3 regions of the Streptomyces sp. NPDC056160 genome follow, and region 3 is predicted to be linked to each of the others. Evidence: riboswitches for the same ligand, from Rfam matches in the RefSeq annotation. Region 3 holds a riboswitch; each other region holds the start of a gene.

What was found. Region 3 has a riboswitch for cyclic di-AMP ahead of ACFC02_RS16225 (peptidoglycan DD-metalloendopeptidase family protein). Riboswitches for the same ligand answer to the same signal wherever they lie in the genome.
Region 1: another riboswitch for cyclic di-AMP. It lies ahead of ACFC02_RS12220 (transglycosylase SLT domain-containing protein); the one in region 3 lies ahead of ACFC02_RS16225 (peptidoglycan DD-metalloendopeptidase family protein).
Region 2: another riboswitch for cyclic di-AMP. It lies ahead of ACFC02_RS00980 (C40 family peptidase); the one in region 3 lies ahead of ACFC02_RS16225 (peptidoglycan DD-metalloendopeptidase family protein).

The regions. Positions count from the first base shown of each region.
Region 1 covers NZ_JBHJUW010000025.1:63,130-68,131, reverse strand. The annotation lists gene ACFC02_RS12225 (polyprenyl synthetase family protein) at 243-1,253, opposite strand; cyclic di-AMP (ydaO/yuaA leader) riboswitch at 1,927-2,119, shown strand; gene ACFC02_RS12220 (transglycosylase SLT domain-containing protein) at 2,124-2,618, shown strand; gene ACFC02_RS12215 (HAD family hydrolase) at 2,629-3,435, opposite strand; gene fahA (fumarylacetoacetase) at 3,788-4,999, shown strand.
Region 2 covers NZ_JBHJUW010000002.1:32,325-37,326, reverse strand. The annotation lists gene ACFC02_RS00990 (alpha/beta hydrolase) at 1-1,038, opposite strand, end outside; gene ACFC02_RS00985 (ANTAR domain-containing protein) at 1,290-1,649, opposite strand; cyclic di-AMP (ydaO/yuaA leader) riboswitch at 2,098-2,279, shown strand; gene ACFC02_RS00980 (C40 family peptidase) at 2,283-2,756, shown strand; gene ACFC02_RS00975 (ATP-binding protein) at 2,852-3,310, opposite strand; gene ACFC02_RS00970 (helix-turn-helix domain-containing protein) at 3,531-4,391, shown strand; gene ACFC02_RS00965 (DUF397 domain-containing protein) at 4,427-4,657, shown strand; gene ACFC02_RS00960 (8-amino-7-oxononanoate synthase) at 4,730-5,002, opposite strand, start outside.
Region 3 covers NZ_JBHJUW010000037.1:21,335-26,336, forward strand. The annotation lists gene ACFC02_RS16215 (pitrilysin family protein) at 1-665, shown strand, start outside; gene ACFC02_RS16220 (pitrilysin family protein) at 662-2,050, shown strand; cyclic di-AMP (ydaO/yuaA leader) riboswitch at 2,305-2,466, shown strand; gene ACFC02_RS16225 (peptidoglycan DD-metalloendopeptidase family protein) at 2,479-3,237, shown strand; gene ACFC02_RS16230 (GntR family transcriptional regulator) at 3,507-4,166, shown strand; gene ACFC02_RS16235 (HPr family phosphocarrier protein) at 4,369-4,650, opposite strand; gene ACFC02_RS16240 (GNAT family N-acetyltransferase) at 4,854-5,002, shown strand, end outside.

The sequences.
Region 1 (5,002 bases), on a different contig from region 3:
TTCTCACCCGAATCGGTGAGGAGTGGTGTGGTCCGTGCTTCCATCTGACCAAATCGGCCGCGCGAAAGCGTCAGACCCCGGAGCCAACTCCGTGTACCTCTGCGGTATGACACACAAGGGCGGAGTCTCCACCACCCCGTAGGGGTCGGGGTGGAGACTCCGCCCTCTGGCCCAGGTGAGCGGGGCCGGGCCGGTGGTGGCCGGTAGCCGCTGTCCGGTGTCGCCTGGAGGTGCGGGCCCGGCTAGCCGGCCCGGTGCACGACCGCGTCGCACAGCTGGAGCAGCCCCGCCTTCGCGTCGCACTCGCGCAGCGGCGCCAGTGCGGCCCGCGCCTCCTCCGCGTACCGGACGGTGTCGCGGCGCGCCTGTTCCAGAGCCGGATGCGCGCGCAGCGCCGCCAGCGCCTCGGCATGCCGCGCGTCGTCGCTCAGGTCGGAGTCGAGCAGTTCGCACAGGGCGATGTCCTCGGCCAGCCCCAGCCGCGCCGCGCGCTCGCGCAGCCGCAGCACCGGGAGTGTCGCGACGCCCTCGCGCAGGTCGGTGCCCGGTGTCTTGCCGGACTCGTGGGAGTCGGAGGCGATGTCCAGGACGTCGTCCGCCAGCTGGAAGGCGACGCCGAGCCGCTCCCCGTACTGCGTGAGCACGTCGACGACGGTCTCGTCGGCCCCGGACATCATCGCGCCGAACCGGCAGGACACGGCCACCAGGGAACCCGTCTTGCCGCCCAGTACGTCCAGGTAGTGCTCGACGGGGTCCCTGCCGTCCTGCGGGCCCGCCGTCTCCAGGATCTGCCCGGTGACCAGCCGTTCGAACGCCAGGGCCTGCACCCGGACGGCCTCCGGTCCGAGGTCGGCGAGGATCTGCGAGGCCCGGGCGAAGAGGAAGTCGCCGGTGAGCACCGCCACCGAGTTGCCCCAGCGGGTGTTCGCACTGGCCACTCCGCGCCGCACGGCGGCCTCGTCCATGACGTCGTCGTGGTAGAGCGTGGCCAGGTGGGTCAGCTCCACGACGACGGCCGACGGCACGATCCCCGGCGCGTACGGGTCACCGAACTGGGCCGCGAGCATCACGAGCAGCGGACGGAACCGCTTCCCGCCGGCCTTGACGAGGTGCTGAGCGGCCTCCGTGATGAACGGGACCTCGCTCTTGGTGGCTTCGAGCAGCCCTTCCTCGACAGCCGCCAACCCGGCCTGGACATCGGCTTCGAGAGCCTGGTCCCGCACGCTCAGCCCGAACGGCCCGACGACGGTCACGAGGGGTCTCCTGTCTGCTGGTGTCTGCTGGCGTTACACGGTTTGTCGATAGGTCGCTGCCATCACTCAAGTCAGCGTATCCGGTCACGTTTCGATCACCGATAGCGCCCACCGATACAGGCCAGGTGGTATCGGATCACGACCGATATGTTTTCGATCACCACATATGAACAGATATTTATCGACTCCCTCCTCCCTACCCGCCCCCCTCCCTGCCCTCACTCCTCCCCGGAACCCGCCCTCGCCTATACATACGTACGAACAGGGCCACGACCTCACCAAGCGTGACGACCGTCACCCTTCCACTCGTCACGTCACGACCCGCCCCGCATCCTTGTTCCCGATTCCCCCTCGCCTCCGCTTCACCCCCGCCATCGTGAGTCCGATTTACCCCTATTGATATTCCAATTCCCCTTGGCCGCAAATGCTCCTCGGCGGATTATTCCGTGACTTGAGTCACGCTCACACCGCCGCCCCGTCACCCCCCGGACAGCCCCAGCTCCCCTTCCCCCGCAAGCCAGTTGACCCTTGGCAACTGCAAAGGATCAAGCACCCGAAACGCCCCAGAACAAGGTCAACTAGGGCGATGTGTGAATCAGGTACTTGTTCGGGACATGTGCTCTCGCATACGTTCCCGGCCAGTCGGGCGGACCGCCGAATCCTGCCACCGCCCGATATCCATCGACCGAACCACTCATGGCAGGAGCGGGGGACCCAGGTAAGTCGCCGGGCCGGAGCGCCGTACGTCGTCCTACGTCGTACGCCGCGCCGGAACGGCTCGGGGTGAAGCCGCGCCCTATGGGGCGCGGCCGGGCACCTCCCCGCCCGAACCCGACAGCTCACCTCGCAGGCGACGGAGAGGAATCCGCCATGCACGCAAACGGTCAGCGCCGTTCCCGCACCGCTCGCCTCGTCCGCACCCTCGCCGTCTCCGGCACGGGTGCCGCCGTCCTCGCCCTGCCCCTGATCGGCGCCGCCAGCGCCTCCGCGGCCACCACCACGACGGCCACGACCACCGCCACGGCGGCGAGCACCGTCGCCTACCCGAACACCCTGGACGGCTGGATCCGCGAGTCGCTCGCGATCATGGGCCAGAAGGGCATCCCCGGCACGTACAACGGCATCTACCGCAACGTGATGCGCGAGTCGTCCGGCAACCCGATGGCCATCAACAACTGGGACTCCAACGCCGCCGCGGGCATCCCGTCCAAGGGCCTGCTCCAGGTCATCCAGCCGACCTTCAACGCCTACCACGTGTCGGGCACCTCGTTCGACATCTACAACCCGGTCTCCAACATCACGGCCGCCTGCAACTACGCAGCAGCGCGCTACGGCTCCATCGACAACGTCTACAGCGCGTACTGAGCCGACCGGGTCAGGTGAACAGTCGCTCGAGGACGACGGCCACGCCGTCGTCCTCGTTCGACGTGGTGACCTCGTCGGCGACCGCCTTCAGCTCCGGATGGGCGTCGGCCATCGCCACCCCACGGGCGGCCCACCGGAACATGGGGATGTCGTTCGGCATGTCCCCGAAGGCGAGGGTGCCCTCGGGCCCCAGCCCCAGACGCCCGGCGGCCAGCGCGAGACCGGTCGCCTTGGTGATGCCGCGGGGCTGCAGTTCCACGGTCCCCGGGCCCGACATGGTGACCGTGGCGAGGGAACCGACCACACCGCGGGCCGCCTCCGCAAGCTCGTCGTCGGACAGGCCGGGATGGCGCAGCAGCACCTTGCTGATGGGCGTGCGCCACAGGTCGTCGCGCCGCCCCACCCGCCGGGCGGGCAGGGTCGGGTGCGGCATGCGGTACCCGGGCTCGATGAGCGTGAGCCCGTCCACTCCGTCCTGGTCGACCGCCGCGTACACCTCGCCCACCTCGGCCTCGATCTTGCCGAGCGCCGTCTCGGCCGTCTCCCGGTCCAGCGTCACCGACCACAGCAGGCGGTCCGCCCCGGCGTCGTAGAGCTGCGCGCCCTGGCCGCAGACCGCGAGCCCCGTGCACCCCAGGTCCTTGAGCAGCGACCGCACCCTCGGCGCCGGCCGGCCGGTCACGACGAGGTGCCGTGCGCCCGCCGCCGTCACCCGCGCGAGCGCGGCGAGGGAACGCTCGGACAGGGTGTCGTCGCCGCGCAGCAGCGTTCCGTCCAGGTCGGTGGCGATGAGGGCGGGGGCGGGGCGAACGGGCATGATCAGAGAATACGGATCATCCGCCACGCGGGTGACGCACGGGAACGGGGCCACGTGCCCGGTGGACCGCGCCCGTGCGGCGGCGGTGCCGAGCCGGTGCCGGGCGGTGGTGCCGGGCCGATCCGGGTGGTGATACCCGGTGTCGGTGCCGGGTCGGTGCCGGGTGGTGAGGCCGGGTGCGCTGAGGCGCAATTGCCGCCCCGGCAAGCCCAATCCGGACATTGTGGACTCTTTATCCCCTGCCCAAGACGGCACCTCTTCCGTAACGTGTGGCGCGACCACATGACCGTGTGGCCCGGCCGCCGCCTGCGCCCCACGGAACGCACGGCAGACGAAAGAGAGGCAGAACCCGATGCCCCCCTTCGAGGTCCCCGAGGGCGACCCCTTCGGTCCGCACAACCTTCCCTACGGTGTCTTCTCCCGCGCGGGATCGCAGGAACGGACCGTCGGCGTCCGGCTCGGCGACCACGTCCTCGACGCGGGCGCGGCGGCACTGGCGCTCGGCTCCCCCTACGCCGCCCTGCTGGCGCGACCCACCCTGAGCCCGCTGCTCGCCGCGGGCCGCACCGCCTGGTCGGACGTACGGCGCGCGCTGACGGCGTGGGTGACCGTGCCCGCCCACCAGGAGACGGTGGCACAGTTCCTGCACCCCCTGTCCTCGGTCACCCTCCACCTGCCCTTCGAGGTCGCGGACTACGTCGACTTCTACGCGTCCGAGAACCACGCGCGCAACGTCGGCCAGATCTTCCGCCCCGACGCCGGGGACTCGCTGACCCCCAACTGGAAGCATCTGCCGATCGGTTACCACGGCCGCTCCGGCACGGTGGTCGTGTCGGGCACGGACGTCGTACGCCCCTCGGGACAGCGCAAGGCGCCCGCCGACCCCGCCCCCGTCTTCGGGCCCTCCGTCCGGCTGGACATCGAGGCCGAGGTCGGTTTCGTGGTGGGCGTGCCCTCGCGGCTCGGACAGCCGGTGGCCCTCGCGGACTTCCGCGAGCACGTCTTCGGGCTCTGCCTGCTCAACGACTGGTCGGCACGGGACATCCAGGCCTGGGAGTACGTTCCGCTCGGACCCTTCCTCGGCAAGTCGTTCGCCACGTCGGTGTCGGCGTGGATCACTCCGCTGGACGCCCTGGAGGACGCGCGGCTGGCCCCGCCGCACCGCACGCACCAGCTGCTGCCGTACCTGGACGACACCGGGGAGGAGCCCGGCGGCTATGACCTGCGGATCTCCATCGCGATCAACGGCCACGTCGTGTCCGAACCGCCCTTCTCCACCATGTACTGGACGGCCGCCCAGCAACTGGCCCAGATGACCGTCAACGGTGCCTCGCTGCGCACCGGCGACCTGTACGGGTCGGGCACGGTGAGCGGACCGGAGCCCGCCCAGCGCGGCTCGCTCCTGGAACTCACGTGGAACGGCCGTGAACCGCTCGAACTCCCGGACGGCAAGCGTGCGTTCCTGGAGGACGGGGACGTGGTGACGCTGTCGGCGTGGGCCCCGGGCGCGGACGGGACCCGGGTGGGGCTGGGAGAGGTGACGGGGCGGATCGTGGCGGGGTGACGC
Region 2 (5,002 bases), on a different contig from region 3:
GGAGTCGTAGTACGGGGCGCTCTGGAAGAAGCCGAGCAGCTCGGCCGGGCCGACGACTCCGCCGATCGGGTGCTTCTTCGCGGTGGCGCGCAGCTGGAGCCACTTGGCCTGGACGGCGGCGCGGGTGGTGCCCAGGTGGAAGCTGGCGTCGTTCTTGGCGACCCAGTCCTGCCAGTCCTTCCAGCGGCCCTCGAAGGCGATGTCCTGGTTGAGGTTGGCCTCGTACCAGATGTTCTCCTGGGCCGGGTTGACGACGCTGTCGACGAGCATCCGGCGCACGTGGCCCGGGAACAGTGTGCCGTAGACGGCCCCGAGGTAGGTGCCGTAGGAGACACCCAGGTAGTTGATCTTCTTCTCGCCGAGCGCGGCGCGGATGACGTCCAGGTCGCGGGCGGTGTTCGGCGTCGTCATCTGCTCGAGCATCGCGCGGCCGGTGCGGTCGTAGCAGCCGTCGGCGTACTCGCGGGCCAGCTTGCGCTGGGCGCGCTTGTCGGCCTCGGAGTCGGGCACCGGGTCCGCCTTGGGCGCCTTCACGTACTCCTGCGGGTCCGCGCAGGAGATGGGCGTGGAGTGGCCGACACCGCGCGGGTCGAAGCCGACGAAGTCGTAGGCCTTGGCCACGTTGGCCCAGACGGGGTTCTTGGCGGTGACCCGGGCGGGGAACCGCAGACCGGAGCCGCCCGGTCCGCCCGGGTTGTAGACGAGGGCGCCCTGGCGCTCACCCTTGGTGCCGGTGTTGCCGATGCGGTCGACGGCGAGCTTGATCTGCTTGCCGTACGGGTGCGCGTAGTCGAGCGGCACCGAGACGTAGCCGCACTGGATGGGCTTGGCCAGCCCCCAGTCGGCGGGGCAGTCCTGCCAGTCGATGCCGGCCCCGGCGGCGCGGTCCGCGGCGATCGCCGCGCCCCGGGCCTCACGGTCCTGGCCGTGGCGGCTGTCCGCGCTGGCCGCGGGGGCCGCCACGGCGCCGGCTATCAGGGTCGCCGTCACCAGCGCGCCGGCCGAACCGAGCGCGACAGCCCGGTTCTTCGGTCTCATGACCCTCAAGTGGGACCTCCCCGTACATCGTTGCGAATCGAGTACGGCGGATCCTTCCGGCTGTGAGGTGTCTGAGAACAGGGGTCGTTGACCTTCTTTGCCAATCCGATAACCGGCGTACGGTGTTCCGCTCAGCGGAGCCGGGTCGGCGCGCGCCCTGCGGGGCGCCGTGCGCGCGGGCAGGGCGGGGCGCTGTGCGCGCGGGGAGGGCGCGGGGAGGGGGCGGCGCGCCGGGAGGGCTCGGAGGCTGTTCAGGGCGCGCAGCGGCGCGCGGACCCGCGTGCGGCCTGGCGGTCGAGCGCCCGCCTCAGCTCCTCCAGCTCGGTGTCCGAGAGCGCACCGCCCTGGGCGAACTTCAGGATGTGCTCGGCGACCGTGCGCACCTTCGTGTTGGTGCGCTGCGAGACCTCGCGCAGGACCCGCCAGGCACCGTCCGGCGGGACGCGTCCGACGGCCACCAGCGCCCCGATGGCCTGGTCGATGACGGCGTGCGACGTCAGGGCGCGCTGCAACTGGTCGATCTCCTCGTGCAGCCGCTCGTGCTCCGCCACCAGGTCGGTGACGGACAGCGGCTGGAGCGGGTGCCGCCTGGACATCGCGAAGAACGCCATGGAGATCCCCTGGGTCGTCGAACGGCCGGAGTTCCGCCTCCAGCTTGCTGCATGAGGGCCCCGCGCACGACCGGAGGCGGGCGGCGCCGACCCCCTCGTGCCGCAGTGCCCCGGCACCTGCGGCCGACGAGGGCCGAAACGGCCCAAATGGGGTACCCCCTTTCGGCGTAGGCAAACGTCCTTTTTCCGGGGCCGTTCGGGTTGCACGGCGCGCATGCCCGGATGGCGGAACGGCATCTTCCGCTGCTGGTCCTGCGCTTGCGGGGTGCACGGACAGTCGTTCGAGCGCACGACCGTCCACCCGAACGGGCGAGGGGTGAGTAACAGCACAAAGGACCCGTTCCGTTGGGATTTTCTGACATCCATAGGTGAAGATCCCTGTCTGACGACAAGCCCCCGCCACAACGGCGGGGCGGTCCGGGCGGACGCCGAGTCCTGCCGCCGCCCGGATGATCGGTCGACGGAAGTGGATCGGCAGGAGTGGAGGACCCGAGCACGACGGGTCGCCGGCACGGTCACGCCATGACCGGGCCGAGCAGCCCTTGGGGTGAAGCCGCCTGCGGGCGGCCGGGCTACTTCGCCAGCCCGAATCCGACAGGTCATCCTTCACAGGCGGCTGACGAAGGGTTGCGCATGACTGCGCTCAATCGTGTCCCGTCGCTCATGGCCCGGGCCGGCACGGCCTCGGCCCTGACCCTCGCCGCCGTCGGCGGCTCGATCGTGGTGCCCGGCGTCGCCTCCGACGCCTCGGCCGCCACCATGGCGACGAAGGCGCTGCAGATCGCGGCGTCCAAGAAGGGCTCCCCTTACCAGTGGGGCGCAACGGGCCCGCGCAGGTTCGACTGCTCCGGTCTGACGCTGTACTCCTTCAAGAGGGCGGGCAAGAAGCTGCCCCGCACGGCCGCGCAGCAGTACAACAAGTCGCGGCACATCTCCTCGAGGAGCCGCCGGGCCGGGGACCTGGTGTTCTTCCACTCCGGCTCGTACGTCTACCACGTCGGCATCTACGCCGGCTCGGGCAGGATCTGGCACGCGCCGAAGACCGGGGACGTGGTGAAACTGGAGAGGATCTGGAGCAGGAGCGTCTGGTACGGCCGGGTCAGCTGACCCACCCGGCAAGCGGCGGCGGTCCCGGCGACTGCCGCCACCGCCCCCGGGCAGCGGTCGGGGACACCGACGAAGCCGCCGGCAGGGCCGTACGCCTAGGGCTCCTGCCGTCCCGTCGCCGTGACCGGGTGGGTGCGCACCGGCCACGGGAGGTCCACGCTGACCGTCTTGCCGCCCTCACGGGTGGGCCGCACGGTCACCCTGCCGCCGCACTCCGCGGTGAGCCACCGGATGATCACCATGCCCCGGCCGTTGTCCTGCTGGACAGCGGCCGGCAGTCGTCTGGGGAACCGCGGGTGGCTGTCGGTGACCCCGATGCGCAGTTGTTCGTCGCGGTCGAGGACGAGGTCCACCCTGAAGGTGGGCGACTGGCCGAGGGTGTGCTGTACGGCGTTGGTGGCCAGTTCCGAGACGATGAGCCGCACGGTGTCCGCGGTGTCCGTCTCCGACGGCAGGCCCCACTCCGCCAGCGCGGCGACCGCGTAGCTTCGGGCGACCGCTACCGAGGCGGGATCGCTCGGCAGAGTGACGGATGCTTCCAGGTGGTCTGCCATGGCGACGTCGTCCCTTTCCCGCGGGACCGCGGTTGGACACGGAGCGGATGGTTTCGAGTACGGTCCCGGACTGGTGGTTCGCCGTCAGGTTGCCACCACCGGGCCGGTCCCGGGTGGCGATCCACCGAGATGTGCATATATCTGTCCCTCGAAGCGGTGAACTCTGCGACGGGAGACCATATTTGACGCCCTTCCGGGAAAGTAGTGAGGAGCCGGTTCCATGCAGCACGGTCCCGCGGTGCGCCGCCGCAAGCTCGGAGCCGAACTGCGCAGCCTGCGCACCGGCGCGGGTCTCACCAGCGGCGAGGCGGCCCGGCTCGTGGGCTGGCACCAGTCGAAGGTGAGCCGGATCGAGACCGGCGCCAGCGGGGTGAAACCGGCCGATGTGCGGTTACTGCTGGACGCCTACGCGGTCCGCGACTCCCAGCTGCGGGAACTGCTGCTGGTGCTGGCGGGCTCCGACGACGGCGACGGCCGGCACCACTGGTGGCACGCCTACCGCGGCGTACTGCCCCCGACGTACCGCGACTTCATCAGTCTGGAGTCACAGGCGAGCGCGATGCGCACGCTGGAGACCTCGGTCGTCCCCGGGCTGCTCCAGACACCGGAGTACGCCCGTGCGGTGACACGGGCCGCCGTGGACGGACTCGACGACGACCGGCTGGACGCGCTGGTGGAGGTGCGGCTGGCCCGTCAGGCCGTGCTGCGGTCCGACCGGCCGCTCACGCTGAACGCGGTGCTGGACGAGGCGGTGCTGCGCCGGGAGGTCGGCGGCCCCGAGATCATGGACCGCCAGCTGGAGCGGCTGAGCGAGGCGGCGCGGCTGCCCCAGGTGTCCTTGCAGGTGCTGCCGTTCGCCGCCGGGGCGCACATCGGCGTGACCGGCCCTTTCGTCATCTTCTCATTTTCGAACACTTCTGATCTGGATGTGGTCGTTCTTGACCACTTGACGCGTAGCTTCCATCTCGAACGGAAAGAAGACCTGGAGGCCTACACGGAGGCCTTCGACACCCTTCGGTTCCATGCCCTGTCGATCGAGGACTCGCTGGACTTCATCGCGGGGATGCGCCAGGACAGGTGACGGCGCGCGACCACGGCAAACGTCAAGGAGGCACCATGTCTGCTCTGCCTCGGACCGTACCTTCCACGACCGATCTGCACGCCGTGCGGTGGCTGCGCAGCAGCTACAGCACGGGAGCGAACAACTGCGTCGAGACAGCCAGGCCTGCCGCCGAGCCGTACGCCGGGCTGCTCGCCGTACGCGACTCCAAGGACCCGGACGGACCCGCGCTGCTCTTCTCCCCGGGGAGCTGGGCGGAGTTCACCGCCGCGGCCCGCCGGCTCTGAGCACCCTCACGGCAGCGTCCGGGCGCGTCCCGGGCCTCTCCCCTCCGGCGAATCGCGGCCGTGTCCGCCGGCTCATGGCCGCGTCTCGCCGATCACTCGTACAGCGCGTTCGATCTGCGCCGCGGACAGGTCCGCGCGGGCGGTCAGCCTGAGCCGTGAGATGCCGTCGGGCACGGAAGGAGGACGGAAGCAGCCCACGGCCAGGCCCGCCGCGCGGCAGTCCGCCGCCCAGCGCACGGCGTCCTCGGGGGACGGCGCGCGCACGGAGACGACCGCCGCGTCCGGGCGCACCGCCCGCAGTCCCGCGGCGGTCAGGCGCGTGTGGAACTCGGTCGCGACCGCCCG
Region 3 (5,002 bases):
CCCGCGACGGCTCGCTGCCCGACGTGCTCGGCGGGCAGCTGCGCGAGGTCGTCGAGGAGGAGGTCCCGGCCCGCGCCCTGATGGCCGCCTACCGGCTCCCGCACGACGGCACGCGCGCGTGCGACGCGGCCGACCTCGCCCTGACCGTCCTCGGCGGCGGCGAGTCCTCCCGGCTGTACAACCGCCTGGTGCGCCGCGACCGCACCGCCGTCGCGGCCGGGTTCGGCCTGCTGCGGCTGGCTGGCGCGCCCTCCCTGGGCTGGCTCGACGTGAAGACCTCCGGCGACGTCGAGGTACCGGTCATCGAGACCGCCATCGACGAGGAGCTGGCCCGCTTCGCCGAGGAGGGCCCGACCGCCGAGGAGATGGAGCGCGCCCAGGCCCAGCTGGAGCGCGAGTGGCTGGACCGGCTCGGCACCGTCGCGGGCCGCGCCGACGAACTGTGCCGCTACGCCGTCCTGTTCGGCGACCCGCAGCTCGCCCTGACCGCCGTCCAGCGCGTACTGGAGGTGACGCCCGAGGAGGTCCAGGAGGTCGCCAAGGCCCGTCTGCGCCCCGACAACCGCGCGGTCCTCGTCTACGAGCCGACCGCCCCCGACGCACAGGAGCAGGCACCGGACGCGGACGCCGCGGCCGGCGAAGACACCGAGGAGACGGCGAAGTGACCGAGCTGGCCACCATGGACTTCCACCCCCGCCCCCAGGCGGGCGAGGCCCGGCCGTGGGCGTTCCCGGCCCCCGAGCGCGGCACGCTGGACAACGGCCTGACGGTGCTGCGCTGCCACCGACCCGGCCAGCAGGTCGTCGCCGTCGAGGTGCTCCTCGACGCGCCCCTGGACGCCGAGCCGGCCGGCCTGGACGGCGTCGCCACCATCATGGCGCGGGCCTTCTCCGAGGGCACCGACAAGCACTCCGCCGAGGAGTTCGCCGCCGAGCTGGAGCGCGCGGGCGCCACCCTGGACACCCACGCCGACCACCCCGGCGTACGGCTCAGCCTGGAGGTCCCGGCCTCCCGCCTGGCCAAGGGGCTCGGTCTGCTCTCCGACGCGCTCAGGGCGCCCGCGTTCGCCGAGTCCGAGGTCGAGCGGCTGGTGCGCAACCGGCTCGACGAGATCCCGCACGAGCTGGCCAACCCCTCCCGCCGCGCCGCCAAGGAACTCTCCAAGGAGCTGTTCCCGGCCGGCACGCGCATGTCGCGGCCGCGCCAGGGCACGGAGGAGACCGTCCGCGCCGTCGACGCGTCCGCCGTCCGCGCCTTCTACGACCGGCACGTGCGGCCCGCGACCGCCACCGCCGTGGTCGTCGGCGACCTCACCGGCATCGACCTCGGCGAACTGCTCGGCGAGACCCTGGGCGCCTGGACCGGCTCGCCGGCCGAGCCGCGGCCCGTGCCGCCGGTCACCGCCGACGACACCGGCCGTGTGGTGATCGTGGACCGGCCCGGCGCCGTGCAGACGCAGCTGCTCATCGGCCGCGTCGGACCCGACCGGCACGACCGCGTGTGGCCCGCCCAGGTGCTCGGCACCTACTGCCTGGGCGGCACCCTCACCTCCCGCCTGGACCGCGTCCTGCGCGAGGAGAAGGGCTACACCTACGGGGTGCGCTCGTTCGGCCAGGTGCTGCGCTCCGCGCCCGACGGCACGGGCGCGGCGATGCTCGCGATCAGCGGCTCGGTCGACACGCCCAACACCGGCCCGGCCCTGGACGACCTCTTCACGGTGCTGCGCAAGCTCGCCGCCGAGGGGCTCACCGAGGCCGAGCGGGACGTCGCCGTGCAGAACCTCGTCGGTGTGGCGCCGCTCAAGTACGAGACGGCCGCCGCCGTGGCGAGCACGCTGGCCGACCAGGTCGAGCAGCACCTGCCGGACGACTACCAGGCGACGCTCTATCAGCAGCTCGCCGAGACCGGCACGGTGGAGGCCACCGCGGCGGTCGTCAGCGCGTTCCCGGTGGACCGGCTGGTGACGGTTCTCGTCGGTGACGCGGCACAGATCAGGGAGCCCGTCGAAGCCGTCGGCGCCGGCCCGGTGACCGTCGTCGCCGCCGAGTAACCAACGCCGGGAGCCGCGGGGGTGACCGAGAGGCAGCTGCGCGGGAGCCCCGGAGAAGACCGAGAGTCAGGTACGCGGGAGGCCCTGGTGACCGAGGCGTCACCAGGGCCCCGTGATGTCCGGATTGCGGGAGAGACCGCCAGTCTGCCCTGTGGGCTGCGCTACAAAAACCCGGATCCGTTTGGGATGCGGAAGCGGCCCCGTCTAGCGTCGGTCCGGCTGTTCGTCGGGCAGTGCGCCGCACCCGCGGCACCGGACAGTCATCGCCGAGTCCCCGTACGGCGCGAGCCAGGGGAGCCGGGGACCCACGCAGTCCCTGGGGTGAATCGGACACCGCGCGCCGCGCGCGGGGCCCGTAGGAGACCTTCCTGCTCCGAACCCGTCAGCTAACCCGGTAGGCGAGAGGGAAGGAAAGGACCAGCCACCACATGGCGTTCACGCGCGCCACCGGGAAGCACCGTCGCCCCAGCCGGATGCAGCGCACCACCGCCCGCGCGGCGGGCGTAGCGGCCCTCACCACCACCGGTGTCATCGGCACCCTCGCCGCCTCCCCGGCGCTCGCCGCCGAGACCCCCGCCCCGGCGGACACCGGGCTCACCCCGGTCGTCACCCTCGGCGACACCGTGGCCGAACGGGTCGACGCGCAGGCCACCGCCCAGATGGAGGCGGCCCGGCAGAAGCAGGCCGAGGAGGCCGCGCGCAAGCGGGCCGCCGAGCAGGCGAGGAAGGCGCGCGAGGCCAAGGAGCGGGCCGCCCGCGAGGCCGAGCGCCGGCGCCTCAACACCTTCGTGCCGCCGATCACCGGCTCCTACGTCTCCACCGGCTACAAGACCGGCGGCTCCCTGTGGTCCTCCGGCTCCCACACCGGCATCGACTTCCACGCCGCCGCCGGCACCGAGGTGCACGCGGTCGGCGTCGGCACCGTCGTGCAGACCGGCTGGGGCGGGGCGTACGGCAACCAGATCGTGATCAGGATGGCCGACGGCATGTACACCCAGTACGGTCACCTGTCGTCCATCGGCGTCTCGGTGGGCCAGCAGGTCACGCCAGGTCAGCAGATCGGCCTGTCCGGCGCCACCGGCAACGCCACCGGCCCGCACCTCCACTTCGAGGCGCGCACCGCCCCGGACTACGGCTCGGACGTCGACCCGATCGCCTACCTCCGCAAGCACGGCGTGCACGTCTGAGGCGGCACCCGCCCGAAGGCGTGAAGCGCTGACCGTCAGGCAGAGCCCCGGCCCACCGGCCGGGGCTCTCCGCATTCCGGCGCCTGTTTCCGCACTTCCGCACTTCCGCACTTCCGTGCTTACGTGCTTCCGTGCTTCCGTGCTTCCGTACTGTCCAAAAAATATCCCCGGATTCCGTCACGCCGTCGGAAATTCCCGCGCGTTGCCATAGAGTCACGGAACACGCGTTCATCGCGGGAGTTCCACGGGGATCAATGCGGAGGTCGGTCATGCGCGTTCCGGCGCACGCGGTGTGCACGGCGATCCGGGACGACATCGTCGCCGGGGTCCACGAACGCGGCACCCGGCTCACCGAGGAAGTCCTCGCGCGCCGCTACGGCGTCTCGCGCGTGCCCGTGCGCGAGGCGCTGCGCACCCTGGAGGCCGAGGGCTTCGTCGTGACCCGGCGGCACGCGGGCGCCTGCGTCGCCGAGCCGACCGAGCAGGAGGCCGCCGACCTGCTGGAGATGCGCCTCCTGCTGGAGCCGCTGGGTGCCGCACGGGCCGCCCAGCGGCGCACCGAGGCCCATCTGAAGGTGCTGCGCGGCCTGGTCAGGCTGGGGCAGGAGCGAGCGGTGAGCGGCGGCGGCGAGGAGCTGCGGTCCCTGGCCGCCTGGTTCCACGAGACCCTGGCCCAGGCCTGCGGCAGCGCCGCGCTGAGCACCGTACTGGCGCAGCTGCGGCACAAGATCGCCTGGATGTACGGGGTGCCGGACCCGGCCGACCCGGTGGAGGCGTGGGCCGAGCACGGGGCGATCACGGACGCCGTGGCACGCGGCGACACCGGACGCGCCCGTGCGCTCGCCGCCCTGCACGCCGAACGGGTGACCGCCGCACACCGAGTGAGGGCTCTGAAACGTCCCCTCAACACATCGGCCGGACGGAATTAACACGACTGCCGTATACAAAGAGGAAATCGCCTGAGGGGTTGCCCGGGGCGGTATTCACGCTGCCTTGAATTGGTTCAGGCGTCCCCGATGCGCTCCGCATTTCCCGCCACCGGGGCCGTACGGAAACCGCGCCGCCCGGAAAGACGGGGACGACGCGGTTTCCGTATGCGATATGTGCCGCCCCGCCGCGACCGGCGACCGGTCAGACGGTCTCGGGAAGCTCCTCGAGCCCCTCGGCGACCAGCTTGGCCAGCCGGTCAAGGGCGGCGTCCGCGCCCTCGGCGTCGGAGGCGAGGACGATCTCCTCGCCGCCCTGCGCACCGAGGCCGAGGACGGCCAGCATGGAGGCCGCGTTGACGGGGTTGCCGTCGGCCTTGGCGATCGTCACGGGGACCCCTGAGGCCGTGGCGGCCCGGACGAAGATGGAAGCGGGGCGGGCGTGGAGGCCCTCGGCCCAGCCGACGTTGACGCGGCGCTCAGCCATGTGATGCTGCCCTTCAGTGTTTCAGGTTGTCTAGACCAGTTTCCCATACGTGAAGCTCGTCCCGGACGGCACCGGAGCCGGTGCCCCGGCGGCGCCGGACCGCGGCCTCGGTCCGGCGGGGCTCCGCCCCGGGCGTGTCTTCACGCGTGTCCCCCACAGACTGCCTCGCGCCGTTGTCGGACGCGAGCCGTACTCTGGGGCCCATGCACACCTCGTCGGACCGGCAGGAGTACCCCGCGCACTGGGAGGCCGACGTGGTGCTGCGCGACGGCGGCACCGCGCGGATCCGCCCGATCACCGCCGAGGACGCCGACCGGCTGGTCAGCTTCTACGAACAGGTGTCTGACGAGTC